DNA from 2 places in the Shewanella sp. HL-SH4 genome. Region 1 is predicted to be linked to the other one. Evidence: predicted binding sites of a transcription regulator. Region 1 holds the regulator's gene; the other holds the start of a gene.
What was found. Region 1 encodes MetJ, which represses methionine synthesis genes. Its sites were predicted from a motif close to TAGACGTCTAGACGTCTA; they were not measured.
Positions count from the first base shown of each region.

Region 2: msrA (peptide-methionine (S)-S-oxide reductase MsrA) is a predicted target of MetJ. The motif match lies at 4,518-4,535, and genes of this name have one in related genera.

Region 1 covers NZ_CP195037.1:2,726,332-2,732,441, forward strand. The annotation lists gene ACRWQL_RS12915 (alpha/beta hydrolase) at 1-438, shown strand, start outside; gene ACRWQL_RS12920 (LON peptidase substrate-binding domain-containing protein) at 606-1,184, shown strand; gene ACRWQL_RS12925 (pseudouridine synthase) at 1,228-2,169, shown strand; gene ACRWQL_RS12930 (sulfite exporter TauE/SafE family protein) at 2,194-2,925, opposite strand; gene metJ (met regulon transcriptional regulator MetJ) at 3,099-3,413, opposite strand; gene metB (cystathionine gamma-synthase) at 3,621-4,793, shown strand; gene ACRWQL_RS12945 (bifunctional aspartate kinase/homoserine dehydrogenase II) at 4,815-6,110, shown strand, end outside.
Region 2 covers NZ_CP195037.1:167,047-173,156, reverse strand. The annotation lists gene ACRWQL_RS01740 (efflux RND transporter permease subunit) at 1-717, opposite strand, end outside; gene ACRWQL_RS01735 (efflux RND transporter periplasmic adaptor subunit) at 720-1,916, opposite strand; gene ACRWQL_RS01730 (GNAT family N-acetyltransferase) at 2,096-2,725, shown strand; partial or broken gene trxB (thioredoxin-disulfide reductase) at 2,859-3,811, opposite strand; gene msrA (peptide-methionine (S)-S-oxide reductase MsrA) at 4,014-4,493, opposite strand; gene astE (succinylglutamate desuccinylase) at 4,697-5,740, shown strand; gene ACRWQL_RS01710 (thiamine pyrophosphate-dependent dehydrogenase E1 component subunit alpha) at 5,907-6,110, shown strand, end outside.

The DNA of each region.
Region 1 (6,110 bases):
CGCCAGGCACTGCTCGCCACCGGTTCAATTCCATTATTACTTGATCCAGTGCGCGACATTGATGGTCTGCCAAAAGGTAAGTATTACGATGGTGGCATTACCGATTATCATTTTGATTTACCCCTACCCAAAGAAAGTGGCTTAACCTTATATCCACATTTTTACCCGCATATGAGCCCAGGTTGGTTTGATAAGTCACTAATATGGCGTAAGGCCCGCAGTAATTATCACAATGCGCTTATTCTGGCGCCATCGGCTGAATTTATTGCCTCGCTACCCTATGGCAAAATTCCAGATCGTGAAGATTTTAAGCATCTTGATACCCAATCTCGGATTGATTATTGGCAAACAAGTATTAAACAGAGCCAAAAGTTAGCTGATGAGTTAGCAACTATTGTGGCCAATGGTACCGTAATGGATCATCTTGAGGCTTGGTAAATTACTGGTATTGTGGAACAAAGTAAGTTGCATTTTCAGTCGTACATTAGCATTAATTTATCTTAATTTACTGTTGGTTTTTTCATCGTTGACTACACTGATATGGAGCAGCATCTTATTGATGCTCGCTTTTTTGGTGCTTCACCTTGATGGTGTTGGAGGCGAAAATGCAAACACGTGAAATGGCTTTACTGATACAAGATGCGGTGTTGTTGCCAAATGGCCGGCTCGAGTTTAGGGTTGCTTTTCCTGCTGAATTGGCGCTGGTGGCATCAGTGCTTAAAGGTGAATACGGTTTAGCCATGGCAGCGCTAAAGGCTAAAAGTGAACTTCCCTGTTATCGCAGTATTACCGAGTGTGAAATTATCGACTTTCACCAACTAGAAGATAAGTCGCTAAGTATTGTGTTAGAGGGTAAGCAACGCTTAAAAGTATTATCGGCAGCTAAACAGCACAATGGCGTATGGATAGCACGGACTCTTCCTTGTCAGAATTGGCGCCATGAGCCGATAGTGGGTAAGTTTGAAATTATCAGCGCAGCGCTTGAACAGTTTTATGAAGTTAACCCTGATTTACTTGGTTTGTATTCACAAATTCATTTAGAAGATGCGACCTGGGTGAGTCAGCGTTGGTTAGAGGTTTTGCCCATGTATAGTCGTGATAAGTTACGTTTGGTGGATCAGCCCAATTGTCACAAAACCATGGACTTTGTCCTGCAATTACTAAAATCCCATGTTGATGTATAACCTGATAATATAAGGGTATCTATTCGGTACCCTGATAATTTTTATGTCGAAATCTACTCACGAGTCACTTTTACCTACTGGCGCTATTGCGGCGCAGCCATCCTATGTTGTCTTACCTCGCACGAGTGAATCCTCTACAGTTTATCCAACAGTATTGGCTTTTTTAATTGATAAGTTTCCACAAATATCACCCTCAGCGTGGGATCAACGGATTAAAGAGGGCAAAGTACATTGGCAAGATGGCCAATTAATTGATTGCCAAAGTGAATATGCCGCAACCAAACGGGTTTATTATTATCGTGAAGTTGCAGTTGAAAAAAAAGTGCCTTTTACCGAGCAAATTCTTTATCAAGATTCCCATAAAATCATTGTCTATAAACCGCATTTTTTACCGGTTACCCCTGGTGGTAATTATGTGAATGAATGCTTAGTACACCGTTTACGTATTCGTACTGGAATAGACACAATAGCCCCAGCTCATCGGCTTGATAAAGACACCGCTGGCGTGATGTTGATGACGGTAAATCCCGAGACTCGGCATGCTTATCATCAACTTTTTCTCGATGGTAAGATTAAAAAAACCTATCAAGCAGTGGCCGAGTTACCACAAGACTTCGCCTTAAATCAGATGATGTTGCCGCATCATTGGACCATTAAGAATCGGCTAGAACGTGGAACACCTAGTTTTACCATGCGGATTGTTGACGGACCCAGTAATAGTCATTCTGAGATTACATTGCTCAAAATTAACAATAACCTAGGACTTTTTGAACTGGAACCCGTTACCGGCAAAACCCATCAATTACGGGTGCATATGCAGAGTTTAGGCATGTCAATTTTGAATGACCGTTTTTATCCTACACTGCAGGCTAAAGACGATGATGATTTTGACAAACCATTACAGTTATTAGCGCAGCGTTTGCAGTTTGTTGACCCAATCACTAATGAAGTTAATGATTGGTGCAGTGAAGGACTCACTATGTGATTTAAGCTATTTTAACAAAGATTTTTAAAGGCTATTTAATGACTTTACCGTTAATAGTAGCGCACTTAACGAACACAATATTAAGGTGGCTTTGCGGGTTTTGTTTTTATCGACTTTGCCGACAATGCGCCCTGCTATAACATAGCCTGCGAATACCGATGGAAGCAGCATTAAAGAAAGCCAAATGTGCTTCACTTCAACTAAACCTACAATGGCTAAAATAGCCAGTGCAATCATTGAGCTAAAGATAAAAAAGGCTGATAGTGCCGCCCTAAATTGGCTGGCATCTTTTCCGGCCAGCAAAATAGCCATTGGCGGTCCACCAATGGCGGCAATGTTGCCAAAAATACCTGAGACAATACCCGCAATAAATAAGGTTATCCGATTCACAGGTGCGGACAATTTAAAAACACTCAATAAAACCGCTGTAAATACAATACCCGCAATAGCGAGTCCTAATATGGGTTGGGGGGCGAGTAATAGTAAGCTTGCGCCCAAAAAACCACCCGGAATTCTGCCAAGTAACGCATATTGCAATCCATTAAATTCTAAATGGCTACGCTCTCTGAATAAGGTCATTAGTGAAATTGCAAACCCCATCACAATCACTGGAACGGGCACTAACTGCGGGTCGATAATATACAGTAAGGGACTGGCGACTACGGCTAAACCGAAACCGATTAAGCTTTGGGTTAATGCGCCGCAAAAGATAATAACTGAGGCGAGTAATAACGTGGTGGGATCAATGAATGGCATGCAATGACTCTTAGTAACTAACGTTTTTCAACACAAGCATTTGTATATTGATTGATATCAATTGTTTGATCGTGTCTAAAAACAAAATTCCATCAAGATAACTACCCTGACTAAGCAGGATATTCATCTTGATGGAATGAATAGCAGGTGTAAAATGACTTAAAAGTGATTAATTACTCTAAGTCTTCCCATTCAATACCCATTTGGTCCATCAATGCTTTCGCTTCACGCGGAATGCTGTCAGGCTCATCTTTTGATAAGTCATGATCATCGGGCAATGGTTGACCCGTGTAAGCATGTAAAAAAGCTTCGCAAAGTAATTCACTATTTGTCGCGTGACGTAAATTATTTACCTGGCGACGAGTGCGCTCATCGGTCAGTACTTTCAATACTTTTAACGGAATTGAAACTGTGATTTTTTTTACTTGTTCATTCTTCTTGCCGTGTTCGGCATATGGGCTAATATAGTCGCCATTCCACTCAGTCATTAACTCACCCTTTACTTTAAATACGGTGCAGATTTTAAACCCTTAAAGTTTCTAGTCAAATTATTGCTGTGTTTTAGTGCACATTGCAAATAGATTTCTTTATGTTTAGACGTCTAAACGTCTATTTTTGTTGACCTGAGCTGCTCAGTTAGGTAAATTTAGCCATCTAGACATCTCTTTGTGTGTTCGTAATGTTAGGAATCAATCATGACCAAGTCTTGTAAACAACATAGCAATGCTACTGTCGCCGTCCGACAGGGGATTGAAAGTGACACACAACATGGTGCAGTTGTCCCGCCAATTTATTTATCGACCAATTATTCTTTTGATGGCCATAAAAATCCGCGTGAGTTTGATTACAGCCGTTCAGGCAATCCAACACGTTGTATTTTAGGCGAAGCCTTAGCCAAATTAGAGCAAGGGGCTACCGGAGTGATAACCTGTACTGGCATGGCTGCCATTACGCTAGTGACCCATTTATTAGGCCCAGACGATTTATTGGTTGTGCCACATGATTGCTATGGAGGTAGTTACCGTTTATTTACTAACCTGGCCAAGAAAGGTCAGTTTAAATTGGCCATCGTTGATCAAACCAACGCGGCAGCATTAGCAGAAGCCATTGCCAAAAAACCCAAAATGGTGTGGTTAGAAACCCCATCCAATCCATTACTGCGTGTGGTCGATATTGCCGCTATTGCCACTGCAGCAAAAGAAGTTGGCGCATTGGTTACCGTGGATAACACCTTTTTATCACCTATTTTGCAGCAGCCTTTAAATTTAGGGGCTGATATCGTTATCCATTCCACGACCAAATATATCAATGGTCACAGTGATGTGGTTGGCGGCGCTGTTGTAGCTAAAAATCCAGACATCGGCGAGTTACTGCATTGGTGGTCAAACACCTTAGGCTTAACGGGATCAGCGTTTGACAGTTACCTGACTCTGCGTGGTATTCGTACTTTAGCAGTGCGAATTCGCGAACATCAAGCCAATGCCAAACAGATAGTTGATGTGCTATGTCAAAGTCCTGTGGTGGCAAAAGTGTATTATCCAGGATTAACGGATCATCCTGGACATGAGATTGCGAAAAAACAGCAAAAAGGCTTTGGCGCTATGCTCAGTTTCGAGCTAAAAGGTGGTGAAGCAGAGGTTGTAGCATTTTTAGATGCGTTAACCTTGTTCAGTGTTGCTGAAAGTTTAGGCGGAGTGGAAAGTTTAGTCGCCGTTCCTGCGACTATGACCCATAGAGCAATGGATGCCCAAGCCCGTTTTGAGGCTGGCGTTAAAGATACATTATTGAGACTATCTGTTGGTATTGAAGATGGTGAAGATTTAGTGGCAGATATTAAAGCCGCATTAGCTGCAGTCGCAGCGCTGTAGTTGTCGTTTAAGGAGTAATACATGGCGCGTGGTCATTTACATAAATTTGGTGGTTCAAGTCTTGCCGATGCGGATTGTTATCGCCGAGTCGCCCACATTTTACTGACCCATGGTCACAGCGATGACTTAATTGTTGTTTCAGCGGCAGGTAAAAGTACCAACTTTTTATATAAGCTGCTCAATTTGCGTGAAACCGGTCAGCTATGGCAAGAAGAGCTACAAGTATTAATCGGCTATCAGCAAACCTTAATCGAACAATTATTATCTAATGAGCAAGCACGTGATTTACGTGAGCGCTTGTCGACCGACAAGTCACAATTGATTAGCTTATTATCACTTGAACAGCGCAATGAATATCAAATTAGCCATGTGGTGAGTTTTGGTGAACGTTGGTCAGCAAGATTAATGGCGGCGTTATTACGTGAATCTGGTGTAGCGTCATCCCATGTAGACGCCTGTTCAATACTTGTCGCTGACGAAGGTGCTGTGCCTAATATTCGGGTAGAAGAGTCGCGAGCCAAAGTGCAGGCTTTATTAGCGGCTCATCCTAATGAGCGTTTAGTCATTACAGGGTTTATTTGTGCTAATAGTCAGGGTGAAACACTATTGCTTGGGCGAAATGGTTCTGATTTTAGCGCGACATTAATTGCCAGTTTGGCTGATATTGATCGGGTAACAATTTGGACCGATGTTGAAGGGGTATTTAATGCTGACCCGAATAAAATTAATGATGCCAAACTGCTAAAAAGCATGTCTTTGGCTGAAGCCGATCGATTAGCTAGACTGGGCTCTCCAGTATTGCATTCACGTACATTACAGCCTTTGTTCAATACCGAAGTGAGTTTAGCCGTACGCTCAAGCTATGCCTCTCACACTGATTTTACATTGATTGCCCCCCATAGTTCGTCAGCTAGTGCGCCTGTGGTAACCAGTTTAAATGAAGTGGTGTTATTTAGTTTTAAAGCCGCCGCAGCGATAGAGCCTTTGTTAACATTACTGACCGAAGCGGGCTTAACCCCATTGGCTTATTGGTCATTGGCGCAACATAAGTATGAATTAGCCTTTACATTAGAAAGGCAAAAGCAAGTGCAGTCTTTATTAGTGTCCCAAACTGCTGAGTTTGGTATTACGCAATTGCAGGCGCAATGCGACTTGGGGCTAGTGGCTTTGGTCAGTGCCGATGCAGAATTGTATCGTAAAAGCTTTGCCCGTTTGCTAAGTCGTGATGCCAAACCTGTTTATCAAGACGGCTTAAGCCTAGTGACATTAGTGCCACAGGGGCAGGTTAGCTTACTGACTCAAAAAATACATCGCCGC
Region 2 (6,110 bases), 1.7 Mb from region 1:
ATAACCGACATACGCCTGGTTTTCTACTCGTAGATTAATATAGCCGTTTTCCGCTTTGATTTGTCCCGCTGACATATTGCGAGAATAGCCGCGTACCGCTTCTGCTACATCATTAAAGCTTAGACCGAATTCACGCAAACGATCTTTACTGACTTCGATACTAATTTCATACGCCAAACCACCATAGTATTCGGTGATATTAACCCCTGGCAGTTGCATCATCTCTTGATGAATACGCTCACCTAAATCTTTTAACTGACGTTGCTCTAAATCGCCATATAAACTGAGGTACATGACTTCTTGACGTATTTTAATTTGTTCTACTTTTGGCGGTTCCATGCCAGCAGGGAAGGTAGAGATTGAGTCAATTTCAGACTTAACTTCTTCCAACACTACCTGTGGATCATACTCATCTTCAATTTGAAAATAGCCATTTGCCATGTTTCTATTTGAATAAGTGATAATTCTTTTAAGGCCTTGAACCCGCTCAAGTGCTTGTTCAATTTTAACCGTAATGCCTTCCTCAACTTCCTGTGGTGCCGTGCCTGAATAAACTGCGCTGAATTCAATCCAGTTAATTTCTACCGCAGGGAAAAACTGTTTACGGATAGAGTTGGCGGTGAGTAAACCACCGATGATGATAATGATCATTAACAGGTTAGCTGCAACAGAGTTACGCGCAAACCAGGCAATTAGCCCCTTATTGGTGTCCTCCATCATTAATCCTCACTATCCATTGCTAATTCAGTGCTTTGTGCTGCTTCATCTTGGGTCTCTTTTTGCAGTATCCTGTCTTCTGGCAGTGCTAGCTTCATGCCTTCAATAGGATAATCTAATGCTGAGGTAATCAGTTTCATGCCATTTTCAAGACCATCAGAAATAACTACTTTAGAGCCTTCTTGACGCAGCATAGTGACATCTATGTAACGTAATAATTTTTCATCGTCCATAATAGCAACTTGACCGTTAACAATCAGGTGACGAGGAACAATGGTAACTTCTCCAGCGCTTGCACCGCTAATATTGGCGGTAACATAAGTGCCATATCGTAATTCGCGCTTGTCGGCTTTTAATCCATAGGGATCAACAATTTCAGCGACTAAGTAGGTCATACGGCTTTTACTGTCTACAACGCCTTCGCTGCGAACGATTTTACCGATCCATTCTTGTTTACTGCCGGCAAAGTTACCAACTAGTTCAACAGTGGCATTAACGCCTTTGGCTTCAAGGTATTGAATTTCTTTATCTGCTAGCGGTAAGCGGACTTCTGCAATGTCAGTACTTAATAGTGCCCCGACAGGTGTGCCCTTGCTAACATAAGAGCCTAAACCCACTTCTCGGCTAGAGACTAATGAATCATATGGAGCGCGGATAACCGTTCGTTCAAGATTTCGTTGTGCGCGATGTAAGCCCGCTTCTGCACTTTTTAATTTTGCTATTTCTTGTGCTAATTGCGGTTTACGTAGACTTAAATCAGTAGGCGTTCCGTTACTAATTTGAGCCCATTCTGTTTCAGCCACTTTCACGTTAGCGCGCTCTTGTACCAAGGCTGCTTTTGCGGAAGCAATACTGGCCTGAGCATCTAATAAATCGGCTTCATAGTCACTGGCATCAATTTTAGCTAAAATATCGCCAGCTTTAACAAATCCACCTTTGACAAATGAATCAGATAAATAGGTTATTTCACCCATTACCTGTGACACTAAATTGGTATTATATTTCGGATTAACTACACCATATGACGATACGTTAAACATCATCGGCTGAAATTGGATCTCTTCGACTGAAACCAAAGGAGTGGTATCCAGTGCAGGTTTTTCTTCAGGCGGCTTCTTTAAAGCTGAAATCCCTGCTAATGCGCCAATACCCAGTCCTAAGACAACTATGGGTAATATAATCTGTTTTTTTGTCGCCACGACTCTTCCTCAATTTATCTGATTATTTTTATGTAATGATTGTTGTCAGTTTTATCTTTTTAGCCTGGTTGCAGTTTCGTTTCCAAGCATATTTAAGGTTATATTAATCTATATGTTGTTTGTGTGTTATTTCAATGTGTAAACTTGTGTGTCAATAAGCCAATAAATACGAGATATTAATGGAAAATGATCACGCTTGTCAGCCTATCACTGCCGAATCGGTACCTACTGTTATTGAAACTGCGCGTCTGATCTTGATACAAATGTCTTTAAATGAACAAGACTTACTGTTTGAGCTTGATCAAGATGAAGCCGTGATGCGTTACATTAATGGTGGGCGTAAAACAACCATGGAAGACATTGAACAACGCTTTATGCCCAGACTACGCCGCTATCATAATCCCCTAAAAGGATATGGTTTATGGAAGGTTATTGCTAAAGCCGCGTCTGTTACTACTGAGAGCAACAGTGTTACAGAAGAGCTTGCTGGGCAGTTTTTAGGTTGGATTTTAGTGAGGCCGATGTTCTTTTTTACTGACAACCCTCATTTACATGACATTGAGCTAGGCTGGCGTTTTAAGCAATCCACCTGGGGAAAGGGCATCGCCACTGAGGCGGCCAAGGCCGTTGCCGATCTTGTTTCGAATCATACCGAAGTCACTTCATTGAGTGCGATAGCCGATGAAGATAATACTGGCTCAATTAATATTATGAAAAAGCTGGGCATGACCTTTGATAAAAAACAAGCTCATCCTGACGTACCTAACAATCAGCAGGTGGTTTTTTATCGTCTTTCGCTTAACAAATAGCCGCGATGTAGTACCTCAGCGAACGTAAGATTATTATCCTCACTGACAAGGGGCTACATACAAAAATGCCAATCTTGCGATTGGCATTTTTAATTGTGCCCTTTAATCCAAGGAGCAAAGCGAACAGAAATGATTACTTAAGTGCGTCTAGGTAGCGTTCTGCATCTAATGCAGCCATACAGCCTGTACCAGCAGAAGTAATAGCTTGACGATAATGTTGGTCCATCACATCACCACAGGCATAAATACCTTCAATACTGGTTTGGGTCGCATTGCCCTGCAAACCACTGTTCACTTGTAAGTAACCGTGATTCATTTCTAATTGACCGGCAAAAATACCAGTATTAGGACTATGGCCAATGGCAATAAATACGCCTGCGACTTCTAAATCAGTGATTGAACCGTCTTTGGTACTTTTTTCTTCAGACCGGTTACACCCATGTTGTCACCAACCACTTCTTCTAGAGTTTCATCTAAGTGGAGAATGATATTGCCGTTAGCCACTTTATCCATTAAACGATTAATTAAGATTTTTTCAGAGCGGAAGCTGTCACGACGGTGAATAAGGTGAACTTCTGAGGCGATATTACTTAAATAAAGCGCTTCTTCAACCGCAGTATTACCACCACCGACTACAGCAACTTTCTGGTTGCGATAGAAAAACCCGTCACAGGTAGCACAAGCTGATACGCCACGGCCCATAAAGGCTTCTTCTGATGGTAAGCCTAAATATTTAGCTGATGCACCGGTGGCAATAATTAATGCGTCACAGGTGTATTCGCCATTGTCGCCTTTCAAGCGAAATGGACGTTCAGTTAAAGTCACTTCGTTGATGTGATCGAAAAGAATTTCAGTATCAAACTTTTCAGCATGCTTTTGCATACGTTCCATTAGTGCAGGACCGGTTAAGTCTTCAGCATCGCCAGGCCAGTTTTCAACTTCAGTTGTCGTGGTTAATTGACCACCTTGTTGCATACCTGTGATCATGACAGGTTTTAGGTTGGCACGCGCTGCATATACTGCAGCGGTATAACCCGCTGGGCCTGAACCTAAAATCAATAGGTTACTATGACGAGCTTCACTCATGTTAATTCTCCGATTAGATACGATACATTGCGCAATAAAAAAAGTGCAATCAATAAAAATGCAATTAGGCAGGATTGTAGGGAATTTAGCAAAGCGGGTAAAGGGTGCGGTTATGATTGATAATCGATTGAGGCAATCTAATCTGTCAATAAATGGTGTCAGTGATGTATTAATCAACAGACACCTTGCTATTGTCAGGTCATTAATATGCGATATGACACGAAGGCAGATTATTTTTTTCTAAATAATTTTGATGATAATCTTCAGCGATATGAAATGTTTGTAAAGGCACTATTTCAGTCACTATATGGCGTTGTCCCCAACGGCCACTACGTGCAAAGGCCAACTTAGACGCTTCAGCCTCAGCTTTTTGCTGCTTATCATGGAAGAAAATAGTACTGCGATATTGGTTACCGATATCACCACCTTGCATATTCAGTTGTGTCGGGTTGTGATTTTGCCAAAAAACAGTTAACAAATCATCATAGCTCACCACAGCAGGATCGAATTCAACTTGAACGACTTCAGCATGACCCGTTGAGCCAGTTTTAACTTCTTTATAGGTTGTTGCAGTATCTTTTCCGCCCATATACCCACAGGTAGCATTACTTACGCCGTTAATTTCACGAAAAAAGTATTCAACACCCCAAAAACAACCGGCACCAAAAGTTGCTAACGCCATGACACACCCTTACAAAAGTTTTAATAGAAGTCTAGATGGCTATGATTGTGTTCAAGTTTAACCATTATTGCAAGCATTGATTCGTCTTTAACTGCAGTTTAGTGGCGATCAATTTCATTTTGTTTGGCTTGTGGTAGAATTAGACGTAGGAAATACAAGCAAACTGTCCAGATTTGCATAATAAAAACAACAAGGAGCTTAAATTGACTTTACCGCTTATGGATACCAGAGATTTTCTAGCTTTTACCTTAGCAAGCCCGCTCTCACTACCACAGCAGTACCATTTTCATTTAGGGGACCACACTCAGGTTGATATCCTTGATACCGGTGTGATTGTATTTACCCCGTTAACTGCAACTGCCACTGCTAAAAAAGATATTGTACTGTCGTGTGCTGTGCATGGTAATGAAACCGCCCCGATTGAGATTTGTAATCAACTGATTAAGTCGTTATTGAGTGAAACTATTATTACTCAACATCGACTATTGTTTTTAATCGGCAATCCTTCGGCAATACTCAATAAAACCCGTTTTCTTGAAGAGAATATGAACCGTTTATTTAGCGGTGCCCATTCAAAAGGACAGGGTTTAGTTAATGCTGAGCGTATTCGTGCCAAAGCTTTAGAAAAGTATGTGGCCGACTTTTTCAATAATAGCGTATCAGGTAGCCAGCGTATTCATTACGATTTGCATACAGCGATACGCCCATCAAAACATGAAAAATTTGCTATTTATCCTTACCGCCCAGGTCGAGCATTTAGTGGTGAGCAAATGATGTTTTTGGCTGCATGTGGCGTTGACACCATATTGTTTCACCATGAGCCAACAACCACATTCAGTTATTACTCTTCTGAGCATTTTCAAGCTGATGCGTTTACGGTTGAGTTGGGTAAAGTGATGCCATTTGGCGAAAACGATATGACTCGTTTTGAAGATACCCACAAAATGTTAACGGCGTTAATTACCCAAGATGTGGTCAAGTTGCCAGACTATAATTCAGCATCATTGAATTTATACAAAGTATCGCGTTCAATTAATAAAAGTGCTGACGATTTTGCTTTCAGCTTTGCTAATGATGCACCCAATTTTAGCCAATTTAACCAAGGTGAAATCCTTGCAACAGAGGCCGGCACTGAGATAAAAGTGCAACAAGAAGTCGAGGCGATAGTGTTTCCTAATGCTAAAGTACCTATAGGTCAACGAACCGTATTGTGCCTAGTACCTGCACCAAATGAAGATGTACAGTAGGCTACTGAGTTAGCGTAAAGCAAATTATACAATTTAACAGACTAAGAATTCATTAATGGCCTGGCTAAACTATTGTATGGAAGTTTACGTTAACGTAATGTTTGTCGGCAAACTATAATTAGACTGCTACTCTTGAGGTAGCATCTCACAAGAACAAGAGCACATTATGAGCAACGCACCACTGAGCAACGAAACAGTGCATCGTGTCAGCTTTCTCGACAAGGCGTCATTGCACATTCCCATTTTGCGTGTTTTACAGGCAGATGGCACCACTTACGAAAACGCAGTGTTACCCGTTATCGATCAAGATTTAGCGGCGAAAATCTATGACACTTGCATATTTACCCGAGTTTTAGATGAACGTATGTTA